DNA from 3 places in the Photobacterium sp. BZF1 genome. Region 3 is predicted to be linked to each of the others. Evidence: riboswitches for the same ligand, from Rfam matches in the RefSeq annotation. Region 3 holds a riboswitch; each other region holds the start of a gene.
The links. Region 3 has a riboswitch for lysine ahead of BIZ37_RS15855 (Na+/H+ antiporter NhaC family protein). Riboswitches for the same ligand answer to the same signal wherever they lie in the genome.
Positions count from the first base shown of each region.

Region 1: it holds a riboswitch for lysine, as region 3 does, so the genes downstream of both, BIZ37_RS18465 (Na+/H+ antiporter NhaC family protein) here and BIZ37_RS15855 (Na+/H+ antiporter NhaC family protein) in region 3, are expected to answer to the same signal.
Region 2: it holds a riboswitch for lysine, as region 3 does, so the genes downstream of both, lysC (lysine-sensitive aspartokinase 3) here and BIZ37_RS15855 (Na+/H+ antiporter NhaC family protein) in region 3, are expected to answer to the same signal.

Region 1 covers NZ_JACSOF010000086.1:2,028-6,267, forward strand. Annotated here, with positions in the region: gene BIZ37_RS18460 (saccharopine dehydrogenase) at 1-395, opposite strand, end outside; gene BIZ37_RS18465 (Na+/H+ antiporter NhaC family protein) at 438-1,931, opposite strand; lysine riboswitch at 2,055-2,232, opposite strand; gene BIZ37_RS18470 (cold-shock protein) at 2,659-2,868, opposite strand; gene BIZ37_RS18475 (hypothetical protein) at 3,252-3,572, shown strand; gene BIZ37_RS18480 (hypothetical protein) at 3,762-3,980, shown strand; gene BIZ37_RS18485 (helix-turn-helix domain-containing protein) at 4,057-4,240, opposite strand, start outside.
Region 2 covers NZ_JACSOF010000081.1:15,871-20,110, forward strand. Annotated here, with positions in the region: gene BIZ37_RS17830 (PglL family O-oligosaccharyltransferase) at 1-938, shown strand, start outside; gene BIZ37_RS17835 (alanine--glyoxylate aminotransferase family protein) at 1,008-2,126, opposite strand; lysine riboswitch at 2,382-2,568, shown strand; gene lysC (lysine-sensitive aspartokinase 3) at 2,678-4,060, shown strand; gene metH (methionine synthase) at 4,141-4,240, opposite strand, start outside.
Region 3 covers NZ_JACSOF010000066.1:27,334-31,573, forward strand. Annotated here, with positions in the region: gene BIZ37_RS15850 (hypothetical protein) at 1-4, shown strand, start outside; gene BIZ37_RS15855 (Na+/H+ antiporter NhaC family protein) at 72-1,658, opposite strand; lysine riboswitch at 1,742-1,912, opposite strand; gene BIZ37_RS15865 (BCCT family transporter) at 2,099-4,012, shown strand; gene BIZ37_RS15870 (carboxypeptidase family protein) at 4,093-4,240, opposite strand, start outside.

The sequences.
Region 1 (4,240 bases), on a different contig from region 3:
GCACAAACACGCTTGCCCATTTCATCTTGCAGGAATTCCAAATCAAGGATTTGACCACCACCGGCATTGAAGCGTGACAGAATCTGTACCGCTTCATCTTGGCCTTTGAATGCATGGGCAAAGTAAATGTGCTGGTGCTTGAGCGGGAAGTCATCTTCAGCCAGCTCTTTCAAACCTAGGATATAGGCGTACTCCGGTGCGTCGGTCCAGCTATGGCCTGCCGCCAACTCACAGCCCACATCAACATAAGCCTGATCAGGAAAAATACGGGTGTCGCTGCGCTCGACAATCACCTGAGCACCTGCATCAATCAGGGCTTTGGCTCCGGTAGGTGTCAAAGCTGTACGGTGCTCACCCACTTTTACTTCATCTCTTAGCCAAAATAGTGTGTTCATTTTCAATCCTTTCTAAACGATAGCTTGTTGAGCTATCTCAACTTAAGCGATAACAGGGCTGGCTGCGGCCTGACGGCGCACCATCAAAACAATCAACGCAACTTGCAATACGGCAGCCAATACAATGGTGTACGGGCTACGGGTGATTTCGGCAATCATGAAACCGATGCTGGCGGTTACGCCAGTCAAAATAGCGTAAGGGAACTGGGTACGGACGTGGGACACATGGTCACACCCGGTCGACATCGAACTAAGGATCGTGGTGTCTGAAATCGGAGATGAATGATCACCCAGCATACCGCCACTTAGCGCTGCACCAATACAAATCAGCGGGTCAGCACCCAACGCACTGGCAACAGGAACGGCAATTGGGATCAGGATGGCAAAGGTGCCCCACGACGAACCCGTTGCCACCGAAATAAAGCTACCGATAACGAAAATCAGGGCAGGCAACATAAATACCGGCAGACGGTCATTCATCACCTGACTGATGTAATCCCCGGTACCCAGAGACTTACAGATATCACCCAAGGTCCATGCCAATAGCAAGATAACCAAAATTAGCATGATTCGCTGCATACCCGACACAAAAGTGTTGAAGGCTGTCGAGGCGGTCATAGTTTTGGTGTAAGCGTAATAAGCAATCGCCGTCACCGAAGCAATCAGGTAGCTGGTACCGAGCGATGCGCGGATCACCGGGCCATTGATAGTGCCATGAAGGTGGTAGTTATACGTGAACAGTGCAATTAACGACCCGAATAGCACTGCCAGCGGCAGTACAATCAGTGAAATACGGCCTGATTTCACCGGTTGGTTGTCTGCCTGCTGCACACTCACCTCAGTCTGCTGGCGCGCTTGCTGCTCGGCTTCAGCCATTGGTCCCCAGTCTTTTTTCAGCACCGCGTAAACAGGTACACTGAACAATGCCAGCAAGGCATACAGCTGGTAAGGGATCACCTGAAGGAAAGTCGCAAATCCATCGACCGGCTGGCCCATATTATCGAATGCGTTTTCAATTAGACCCTGCGAGTACACCCCCCAGCTGATGATAGGGATCAGCACACAGATCGGTGATGAGGTCGAATCAATGATAAAGGCCAGCTTCTCCTTGCTCATCTTAAGCTTGTTGAAGATTGGCGAGAACATCGGGCCGAGGATCAGCGAGTTACCCGAGTCGGTAAAGAACACCCCGATACCGGTAGCCCAAGTCGCAAGCTGGGCCTTCAATGGTGATGACACATAACGGGTCGCCATGGTCGAAAACGCCGCCATACCACCGCTTTGCTCAACCAAATAGATAAAACCGGAAATGATAGTAATAACAATAATGATCTGTGCGTTACTGCCCGATGCAAGCTGTGTGAACGGCCCATCAGACAAGAACATCAACGCAGTATCGACAGGGTGACCCTTGGTTAAGATCAGCATGCCACTGATCACTGCAACGCCCAGGGCCAAAACAACATGCCGGGTAGTAAAGGCGAGTATCAGCGCCAACACCGCGGGTACGATGGACAATAATCCGTAATCAGCCATTCGTAGACTTCTCCTAATAAACAACATCAAAGTATTTGTGTTTTTAGAGGAGGGGCGTAAGGAACACGCGAGCGACAAAGGCTGTACGAAATCGGTAGGCGAACTTACCTGTTCGAAAACAAAAATTGCTGTAGCTCTCCATCTGGGCAGGACCCGAGATGACAGTGATGCTCCTATTAAGAACAACCCCAGCAGCTTGGCTGACGACCAAAACCACTTCGGCATTGACTCCTTTCGCTTAGCTTCACCGGTTGTCGACCTTCACTAAACTACTCTTAGGCAATGCGCCTCTACGTTGCAGGCAGTGAATAACCACCCGCTTTGTATTGAATAAAACACAAAAACGTATAATCCAAATCAACTTGACGTTAGCTTGTGATAAAGATCACACAATATATTTCATTAAACACTTAATTAACAAAACATTGCACTATCGGTTACCACACTTGCAGCAACAACAACCACAAAGGCTGTTTTTTGCTTTCAGGTGGCAAACCTCATATCAATATTTATCTGGATTAGGAATCACGGCATCAGGTTTGACTTGAGTGGGAGTCAAGGTAAAAGCGCAACCATGGAGGCTCAGGATGCATATTTACCCATCCTCACCCATCTTGCCCGAATAAAATGAGGGGAAAGGGATGTTGAGGGAGAAGTTGAAGATCAGAAATAACAGATATAAAAAATGCCGGCCTAAGCCAGCATTTTCTTCAATAAGTTCGATGACTTATAGAGTAACTACGTTAGCAGCTTGTGGACCTTTCTGGCCTTGCTCGATGTCGAAAGAAACTTTCTGACCTTCAGAAAGAGTCTTGAAACCTTCAGAAGCGATAGCGCGGAAGTGTACGAATACGTCTGCACCGCCGTTCTCTTGAGTGATAAAACCGAAACCTTTTTCTTCGTTAAACCACTTAACGATACCAGTAGACTTAGACATGTGTTGTCCCTTATGTAAATTCATTTAAACCGTTAGCAAATAGCTACGGTCAGGTAAAAGTGAATTATTAATGTGACGATAAATATAAGGGAAACAGTTAGATACAGTACGAAAACGTAACAATATCAGATGGTTTAACTTGTACTTGATGTTGCATTAAATAACTCTTCTCAAAATGAGCCTGCGTATCATAACAACAGAGTGAAAAATATGCAGCGTATTTTTGACATTTCTTCGTTTTATTTTCTAGGGCATTCACTATTCATTCAGCAATCACCCTGCTGACGAACACATTTCGAAACACTTCCCCAAGGCATTTTTCAGCATCTATTCAATCAGCAAAGTTATGATGGAGGCGAAATATCCATAGGAAAAGTATTGTTATGAGTGTGTTCGACCTTATCGCTGAAAACCAGATCCAAGACTACAACCGCCGCAAGGCCAATGGTGAAGTGAAGGAATCACGCACGATCCAGCCTGAAGAAAGAACCAGCTTCGAGTCCCACCTCTTCAAATCGATTATTGGCTGTTATGAAAAAGCCGCTGAGAAGTCAGAAGGTGAACGCCAGGCACTCGAAGAGCGTGCCGAAAGCCTGCGGATGCAACTACTGATCGGCTTGGAGCAAAAGGGGATGCGCATTACCGCCCAGTCCATGGCAAAAGAACTAATGGCTAAACGTCAGGCTATTTTAGGCACAGCATAACCACTGAAATATGTCTTTTTGTAACAACAGGTTACGCATTGTGAATTCTTGCTGAGGCATCGATCTCAAATATACAAAACTTCATTGCAACGTCACGACATCAATTGATAAACCTGATGCATATCAAGTTTTGCGCTGGCTACTTCTGGTTAATTTATAACCAAGCAGAGCGGTCAGGAGGACGATGTTATGAAAGTACCTATTCGATGCCCAGAGTGTAATAACACCTCAGGTTTAAACCGAGTACGACGCAAATGGCACGAAAAATCACTGGCAACAACGGGACAAGAAAAATTGCAATGTCCTAAATGCCTTTCATTTTTCATGAGGGGAATCGGCGAGCAGGAACTGCTTTACATCGGAACCCACGATGCCGTAAAGAAAAAAGTGCCGGAATTTGAGCTTTAACTTCTCTCGTATCAACTTGGCAAGCTCAACCTAAAACCTATGCGCGCCGATCATATCGGCGCTTTTTTATATGTGGCTAACTTTCAAGTTCGTTTTGAAGCTTGTCAAGCTCATCTAGTACTCGCAGGAACTTCTCGCCAAAAGGAGTCACATGGTACTCCACCCGAGGTGGTAGCTCGTTAAATACCACTTTATCCAAAATACCAAACTCAACGTTTTTCCTAAGGCATTCATTGAGTACTTTGGTTGATAATCCCTCC
Region 2 (4,240 bases), on a different contig from region 3:
TCAGTGTTTCCTGGCATATCAATAGTTCAACAGGTTGGTCCCCACAGGAAAACCGCTTGAGCTTGGTGAGTGCTCGCGCAATGCATATTCCTCAGGCGGCCGAGATGTTCCTCAACCAACCATTGACCGGCTACGGCTACGGCACGTTTGAAGTCAGCTACATCACCCAAACGGCAAGATGGCATCACGATAACCCAGACAGCCCAGCAGGGATGGCAGCCCTCACCCACCCGCATAACGAACTGATCTTCTGGGCTGCTGAAGGAGGCATTGTTCCCCTGTTGGCGTTATTGGCAGCCGCGGCAGCCGTTTTCCTGAAGATAAAGAAAGCACGGGATGGTACTCAGCTAGCTCTGATTGGCTTGTTCTTCCCCATCGTCTTGCACTCCCAATTGGAGTACCCGTTCTACCACTCCCTGGTGCACTGGGTCATATTCATCCTGCTTATTTATTGGGTCGATAACCTAACGGCCAAATACTACAAAAAGCGGATGGACTACATCCTCTCGATACGGGCACTGGTACTGACCGTCCCACTCGCCACCACCGGGTTTATGGCGACGACCCTCTATTCAGGTGCCCAGTTGACCAAATATGAAACCAGCCAACCGGCCAATGTGGACTACCTGCTCCGAGTCAACAACCCATGGGCATGGAAAGACCGGTTTGAGTGGGATTTGCACCTTACCCAACTGCAGCTTGGCATTGCCAGTGATAACCCGGCTCTGGTTCAGGAGTACATCAATTGGGCCCAGAATAAAGCCAAACAGTGGCCGCGCCCGGATCTATACCAGAACCTGATCACGGCACATGGACAACTGGGGCAACAAGAACAAGCTGCACAAATATTGGATGAGGCCCAGTACCTTTACCCTGGCCATGCCTTTACAGCGCCAGCGGCCTTAGCGCCACCAGAAGAAGGGCCGGAGGCCCCTTGATTATCGACACAAATAAAAATGGCTACCTAACGGTAGCCATTTTTTGTTAACTTGCTGGTTAATTGGAAATTACTTCAGCGTCGTTTCCAGTGCGCGCAGGCACAGGGCGACATTTTCACTGCGGGCAGCATACCCCATCAAACCGATACGCCAGGCCTTACCGGCCAAGGCACCAAGGCCAGCACCAATTTCCAGGTTGTAACGCTCCAGCAGGGTCTTTCTGACTTCAGCATCATCAATACCGTCAGGAATGTAGACCGCATTAAGCTGAGGCAGGCGATGAGCTTCATCGACGACGAACTCAATCCCTAACTGCTCCAAGCCCTCACGGAGCTCTAAATGAGCATCTCTATGGCGCTGCCAAGCATTTTCCAAACCTTCGTTATGCAGTAAAACCAAGGCTTCATGTAATGCATACAGGCTATTAACCGGCGCAGTATGGTGATAGCTACGCTTGCCTTCACCGCTCCAGTACCCGAGTACTAGGCTCTGATCAAGGAACCAACTTTGTACCGGTGCCTGACGGCCCTGAATTTTAGCTACCGCTTTTTCCGAGAAAGTCAGTGGCGATAAACCCGGGACACAAGACAGACATTTCTGGCTGCCAGAATAGACCGCGTCCAGCTGCCACTCATCCACCAGCAAAGGCACACCACCCAAAGAGGTTACTGCATCCACAATCGTCAAGCAGTCATGCTCACGGGCTAGCTTGGCAATTGCCTCAGCATCACTTAGTGCACCGGTTGAGGTTTCGGCATGGACAAAAGCTACGATTTTCGCATCCGGGTTGCTTTCTAGTGCTTGGGCGACCAAGATAGGTTCAACTGGCTCACCCCAGTTGTTATCGACCATCACGGCAACACCACCGCAGCGCTCGACATTCTCACGCATACGATCACCAAACACACCATTACGGCATACAATCACCTTATCGCCCGGCTCAACCAAATTAACAAAGCAGGCTTCCATACCGGCACTGCCCGGTGCGGAAACGGCAATGGTAAAGGTATTTTGGGTTTGGAAAGCGTATTGCAGCAGTTGCTTGAGCTCATCCATCATGCCGATGAATAGCGGATCAAGGTGGCCAATGGTTGGGCGGCTCAGGGCCTGTAGCACCTGCGGGTAGATATCTGAAGGACCCGGCCCCATGAGGGTTCGCTGTGGTGGGTAGAAGCTACCAATCGTCATTATTGTTTTCCTCCCTGGCAGTAAGCGTGACAGTAAATCGTTATTGTAAGGTACTGATTGACTATATCAGCAATGAGCTAATTATGCTTATACCAAATCGCCACCACCTTCTAGCACAAAGAATCCATCACTATTTGTGACAATTTTTTGCAAAATTTATGCATATTTTATTTCTATGTAATTGACAACATACCTGTAAATCCGGTTCAATGTAGATCGTTTTTTGTTCATCCTGAGGAAAGGTTTTTCTCAGGTGAAGACAGAAGAGGAGCGTTACCCAGGTATCTTGATTGCGGGGCCCCACCCCGAAGCAGTCTGGAGAGGGGGAGTAACGCCGAGATACGACATGACAGGGGGCATGGCGTATCGGCTACGAAGGTTGAATCCTTCTGGCTGTCACCTATTCACCCTGGTAATGAATAGGTGGGGAGCTTCTGGTTGTTGTATCGGTTTACATCTTACCTTTTTGCTCTCCTGACTTTTTTGTCGGGACTACCATCCCGAGCCCCCTGTTAATTGCGTATATACTCTTTAATACTGGGAGACTCGTTGTGAGCTTTGTCGAAAATAACTTTACTATTCCTCCACCGATAACCGTAGCGAAATTTGGCGGTACTAGCGTAGCCGATCATGCCGCCATGAGCCGAAGTGCCACGATCATTAAGGACAACCCTGCTGCTAAAGTAGTTTTGATCAGTGCTTGTTCCGGCGTTACCAACCTGTTAGTTGAACTTGCAAACGGAATTGCCGATAACGAGCAGCGCTCCCAACGGCTACATAAATTGACCTCTATTCACCAGAATATTATCGACAACCTGGCCCAGCCAGATGCTGTCACTGGCCACATAGAACAACTTATCAATAACGTGGCAAGCCTTGCTGAACAGGCCGCAGAAGCACCATCGACCAAACTGACCGATCAGTTAGTTGCCCATGGTGAACTGTTGTCGACGCACTTATTTACCCAAATTCTTAACGAAATGGGGGCGACAGCCCAACGTTTCGATATTCGCTCTGTCATGCGTACCGACAGCCAGTTCGGCAAAGCTATCCCGGAAGTCGACACTATCCGCCAGCTTGCTGATGCCCAGCTCCAGCCATTGCTGGAAGGCGAGACAGTTATCGTCTCCCAAGGTTTTATCGGTTCAGACGCTAACGGGGAAACTACGACCCTTGGCCGTGGCGGCAGTGACTACAGTGCAGCTCTTGTTGCCGAAGCTATCAGTGCAGGAACCCTAGAGATCTGGACTGACGTACCGGGCATGTACACCACCGACCCGCGTATCACTGCTAATGCCAAGCCAATAAGCGAAATCAGCTTCAGCGAAGCCTCTGAAATGGCTAACTTCGGTGCCAAGATCCTCCATCCGTCGACCTTGCTGCCAGCAGTTCGCCAGCAGATCCCTGTCTTCATTGGATCATCCAAGGCGCCTGAACAAGGCGGCACATGGATCCGCCAGCAAGTGAGCGAGCCGCCTAAGTTCCGCGCCCTCGCCCTGCGCTGTAACCAGACCATGGTTACCCTGACCAGCCTAAACATGTTCCATGCCTACGGCTTCTTGTCTGAGGTATTCCGCATTCTTGCTGAGCACAAGATTTCAGTTGACTTGATCACCACCTCTGAAGTCAGCGTGTCACTGACATTGGATCAAACCGATACCGGTGGCGGCGCGCCAAGCCTGCCTGCAACGGCAATGGAACAACTGAGCAAGCTTTGCCGCGTGGAAGTCGAGCAAGACCTTTGCCTGGTTGCCCTGATTGGTAACGAGCTTGGTGATGCCCCAGGCGCAGCAACCCAGGTATTCAGCCGGTTGGATGACTACAGCCCACGCATGATCTGCTTCGGCGCCAGCACCCACAACCTGTGCTTCCTAGTGAAGACGGAAGAATCACGCGAGGTGATCAAAGTCTTGCACCACGGTTTGTTCGAGTAAGACGAAACCGATAAGATTCTGATTAGTAGAAAAGCAAAAGGCGCTCAATGAGCGCCTTTTTTGTTGTTGAAGAAAATCTATTAGCCGTTGAGGTTCGGCCCCAGCCATTTCTCGGCTTCGACCAAATCCCAGCCCTTGCGATCAGCATAGCTGTCACGCTGATCATCTTGGATCTGGGCG
Region 3 (4,240 bases):
CTGATGGTTGGCTGATAAAAAAAGAGCAAGGTCTTGGCCTTGCTCTTTGTGTTTGTAAATGTGCTAACTATTTAGTTAGTAACAGGCTCAGCAGCGACAACAGGCTTGCTCTTGCGAACAGCAAAGGCGCAGAACGCCATGAACCATAGGCCGCTCACTGCCACACCAGCCCATGCTGAGTGGGTGTAGCCGATAGCGAGGTAACCAAGTAGGGCTCCGAATGCAACAGAACAAGCGTATGGGAGCTGGGTCATCACATGGTCCATGTGGTGGCAGCCTGCCCCTGTTGCTGACAAGATACTGGTACTTGAAATCGGTGAGCTGTGATCACCAAATACCGCACCTGCTAGTACTGCAGACAGCATAGGAAGCAGTAGTGCGATGTCACTGGCTGCAGCAATATCACCGGCTAGCGGTAGCATGATGCCGAACGTACCCCAGCTGGTGCCTGTCGCAAATGCCATGGCACAAGATAGCAGGAAGACAACAGCAGGAAGCAGCTCAACCGGCAGGTTACCGTTAGACATGGAAGCCAGGTAGATACCGGTTTGCATGTCACGTACAACCGCACCAATTGTCCAGGCAAAGAACAGGATAATGATGGCTGGCATCATAGCAGAAATGCCTTGAGGGGCAGCTTTCATCCAGCTGCCGGCATCCAGCTTCAGTCGAAGGGCAAGGCCGATAGAGACTACCAGGCTGCAGATTGCTCCATAAACAAGCGACGAACCTACATTGGTGTTCTCGAACGAGCCAATCACGCTGAAGGCTTCACCGTTGGCGGCCAATACGTCCGCCCCTGACTGCACCATGAAAAATACGGTTGCCATGGTCAGTGTCAGGATAGGCAATACCATATCGATCATGCCACCTGTGGCTGATTCTGGTGTTTCTACGTCTAGACCGGCTGGCTTGCCTTTCGATTCATCCCATAGCTTACCTTCAAGTGCCCACTTCTCATGCTTGCGCATCGGACCGATATCAAGCTGGAACGCAATCACACACAGCACCATCACCAGAGTGAATACTGCGTATAGGTTCATTGGCATCATCTCGACAAACGCCGAAATTGGACTCTGATCGGTCACGCCATGTGCCACCATGATGCCGCCAACGAGCGCGATGATGTAGGCACCCCATGAAGAGATTGGCATCAATACGCAAACCGGCGCAGCCGTGGAGTCCAGCAGGTAAGCCAGTTTGGCTCGTGAGATATTGAACCGGTCGGTAACCGGACGGCAGATAGCACCTACCGATAGGCTATGGAAGAAATCATCGATGAAAAAGATAAAGACCATCAAGCCAGTCAGTGATTTGGCACTGCGGCGGTCTTTACAGCGAACTGCTGCCCAGTCGGCGAATGCCTGGGTGGCACCGGAGACGCTCATCAGGCTGATCAGCGCACCAAGTAGCAACATGAAGATAATCATGTTGACGTTATCGCTGTTCATAGCACCGTCAACCCACACAATTGCCAGCACTTTGCTGACCAAATATTGCAGGGATTCGAGCGGAGAGTACTGGTTAAGCATCAGTGCGCCGGCAAAGATTCCCGCGCCGAGGGAAAGCAAAACCCGCCTGGTGGTGACTGCAAGGATAACGGCCAGCATGGCTGGGATAACGGACATTAGCGAGTCCGAGAAATCGACAAGGTTCATGATCTCATCACACCTATGTGTTTCAGGTGGAGATCTACCGAAAGGAAGTGTAACTAAGACGCAGAAAAAGAAGACTTGTTACCCCCTCAGGTAGCGCTCCATAGGTAAAAACTATGGCAGTTCTGTGCCTATTCGACACAGACCCAGCGACTGAGTTGATGGCTGCAGTCACTTCGGCGCTGACTCCTTTCTCCGGCTTCAAAGGTATCACCCTCCACACGGTTACTTATAGGCAGCGCGCCTCTACTGATTTAGGGTTTATCACCGTCAATCCTACTGGATTTTGGTCATAAGTCTAACATTATATACGGCTGAATATTTATGTCAGCTAATAATAAGCTTTTTTCATGGTGTTGATTAGAATCTTGGTTTGAAGCGTTGGCCCTTTCCTCGGATTATCCATTTTACCCATTGCTGGGTTTTAATTTTAAGGAGCTAACGTGTTTTCTCGCAAACACTTTGAATTGATTGATAAACCGACGTTCTTCGGGGCGTTGGGGATGTTGATCTCGGTTGTGGTGCCTTTGCTGCTGTTCCCGGCGCAAGGGGCAGAATGGATTGCTGTCGCCAAAACGTTTATGACCGATAAGCTCGGTTTCCTCTATTTGGCGCTTGGTGTCGGTGCATTCTTCTTTATGATCTACATCGTTTTTTCCGATATCGGCCAAATCAAACTGGGCGATCCTGATGAGCAGCCCGAGTTTACGACGGCGTCATGGGCGGCCATGCTGTTCTGTGGTGGTATCGGTGCCAGTATTCTTTACTGGGGGACAATTGAGTGGGCGTATTACTACCAGGCGCCTCCTTTCCAGTTAGAACCTGGCAGTGAAGAAGCGGTCCGCTGGGCGGCAACTTATGGCTTGTTCCACTGGGGGCCGATTGCATGGTCTATTTATTTGGTCCCTGCATTGCCGATTGCTTATTTCTTCTATGTGCGCAAGCAGCCTGTACTTAAGGTCTCGGCGGCATTGATGCCAGTGATCGGCGAAGCCCGCAGTTATGGTTGGCTGGGTAAAGTCATCGATGTGCTATTTATCTTCGGCTTGCTGGGCGGTGGTGCCACGACGCTGGGCTTGGCTGCGCCGTTGATCACCGAAGGTGCCAACTACCTATTCGGCGTACCGAAAGATACGGTTACCCAAATTATCGTATTGATGATTTGTACCGCTATCTTCGCCTATTCGGCGTATGCCGGGATGGAGAAGGGCATTAAGTTCCTCAGTAATATCAACTTCTGGGGAGCTTTGGGTCTGTTGGCTTTTATTCTGGTGACTGGGCCAACGATATTCATGCTGGAAACCGGCTTGGATTCGCTGGGCCGAATGTTGTCGAACTTCTTTGTGATGGCAACATGGGCTGAACCGTTCGGCGGCTATGGCTCGTTTGAAAATACCCATTTCCCTCAGGATTGGACCATTTTCTACTGGGCGTGGTGGTTGGTTTTCGCCCCGAGTATGGGGTTGTTCGTCGCGAGGATCTCCCGTGGCCGCACCATCAAGCAGATGGTGACCGGTTCGATATTCTTCGGGTCGATGGGCTGCTTCCTGTTCTTCATGATCTTGGGTAACTACGGTCTATCGCTTCAGCTTTCGGGTGCGCTGGATGTGGTTGGTATCTTGAATTCTGAGGGTGCGACAAAAGCGATCTTCTCTATCCTTGAGCAGTTGCCGTTTAGTACATTGGTCATCGCAGCATTCACCCTGCTGTGTTTGATTTTCACCGCAACGACGTTTGACTCGATTTCCTACATCCTGGCATCGGTCGTACAAAACAACGTGACTGAAGACCCGATGCGCTGGAACCGCTTGTTCTGGGCATTTGCTTTGTCATTCATGCCGTCGGTATTGCTGTTCATGGGTGGTTTGTCGACCCTGCAAACGGCGGCTATCGTCGGTGGCTTACCGTTGTTGGTGATAGCGGTGATGCTGATGATGTCGGCAGTGAAGGCAGCAACGCTCGATTTGACCCATCAGGAAGGTTATGAAGATCCGGTGATCAACATCGAGGAGCTACCCGATGTCGACCCATGGTCTAATGAAGGTATGGCACTGACCAAGTTCGAGGAGCTGAAAGCAATCGCTATGGCGGCGGCTGAAGCCGAGCGCGAAGCACTTTACAAAGTGTGGAAACTGAAGAAGAAGATCCGTGCCGAAGCAGTGGCTAACGGTGAATCCGGTATGGATTTCAGCGATGCGCCACAAGAGCGTTTGGACCAGCTCCAGCAGTTGATGGATGATGCTATGACAGCCAAAGACAACAAGCTGGTGGCCTCGGAAGAAGCGCAGGAAGCCCGTAAGGTGTTCAATGAACTGATGCGAACCCGTCTAGAGTCTATGGTCGAGCAAGAAGCATAAGCCATTGCTAAGGCCAAATTAAAATGCCGAGTCATATGACTCGGCATTTTTGTATCTAATCTCTTTTTTAAAATAAGACGTTAGATCTGATCGACCACAGCCCACACGGCAGCTAACACATCCTGGCCGAAGGCGACGCTACGCTCCGGCGACCAACCATAGAACTCATCAGGATGGCTGATGTGATCTTTGAACGGCATCTCGATAGTGTAGGACAGGCACTTGAAC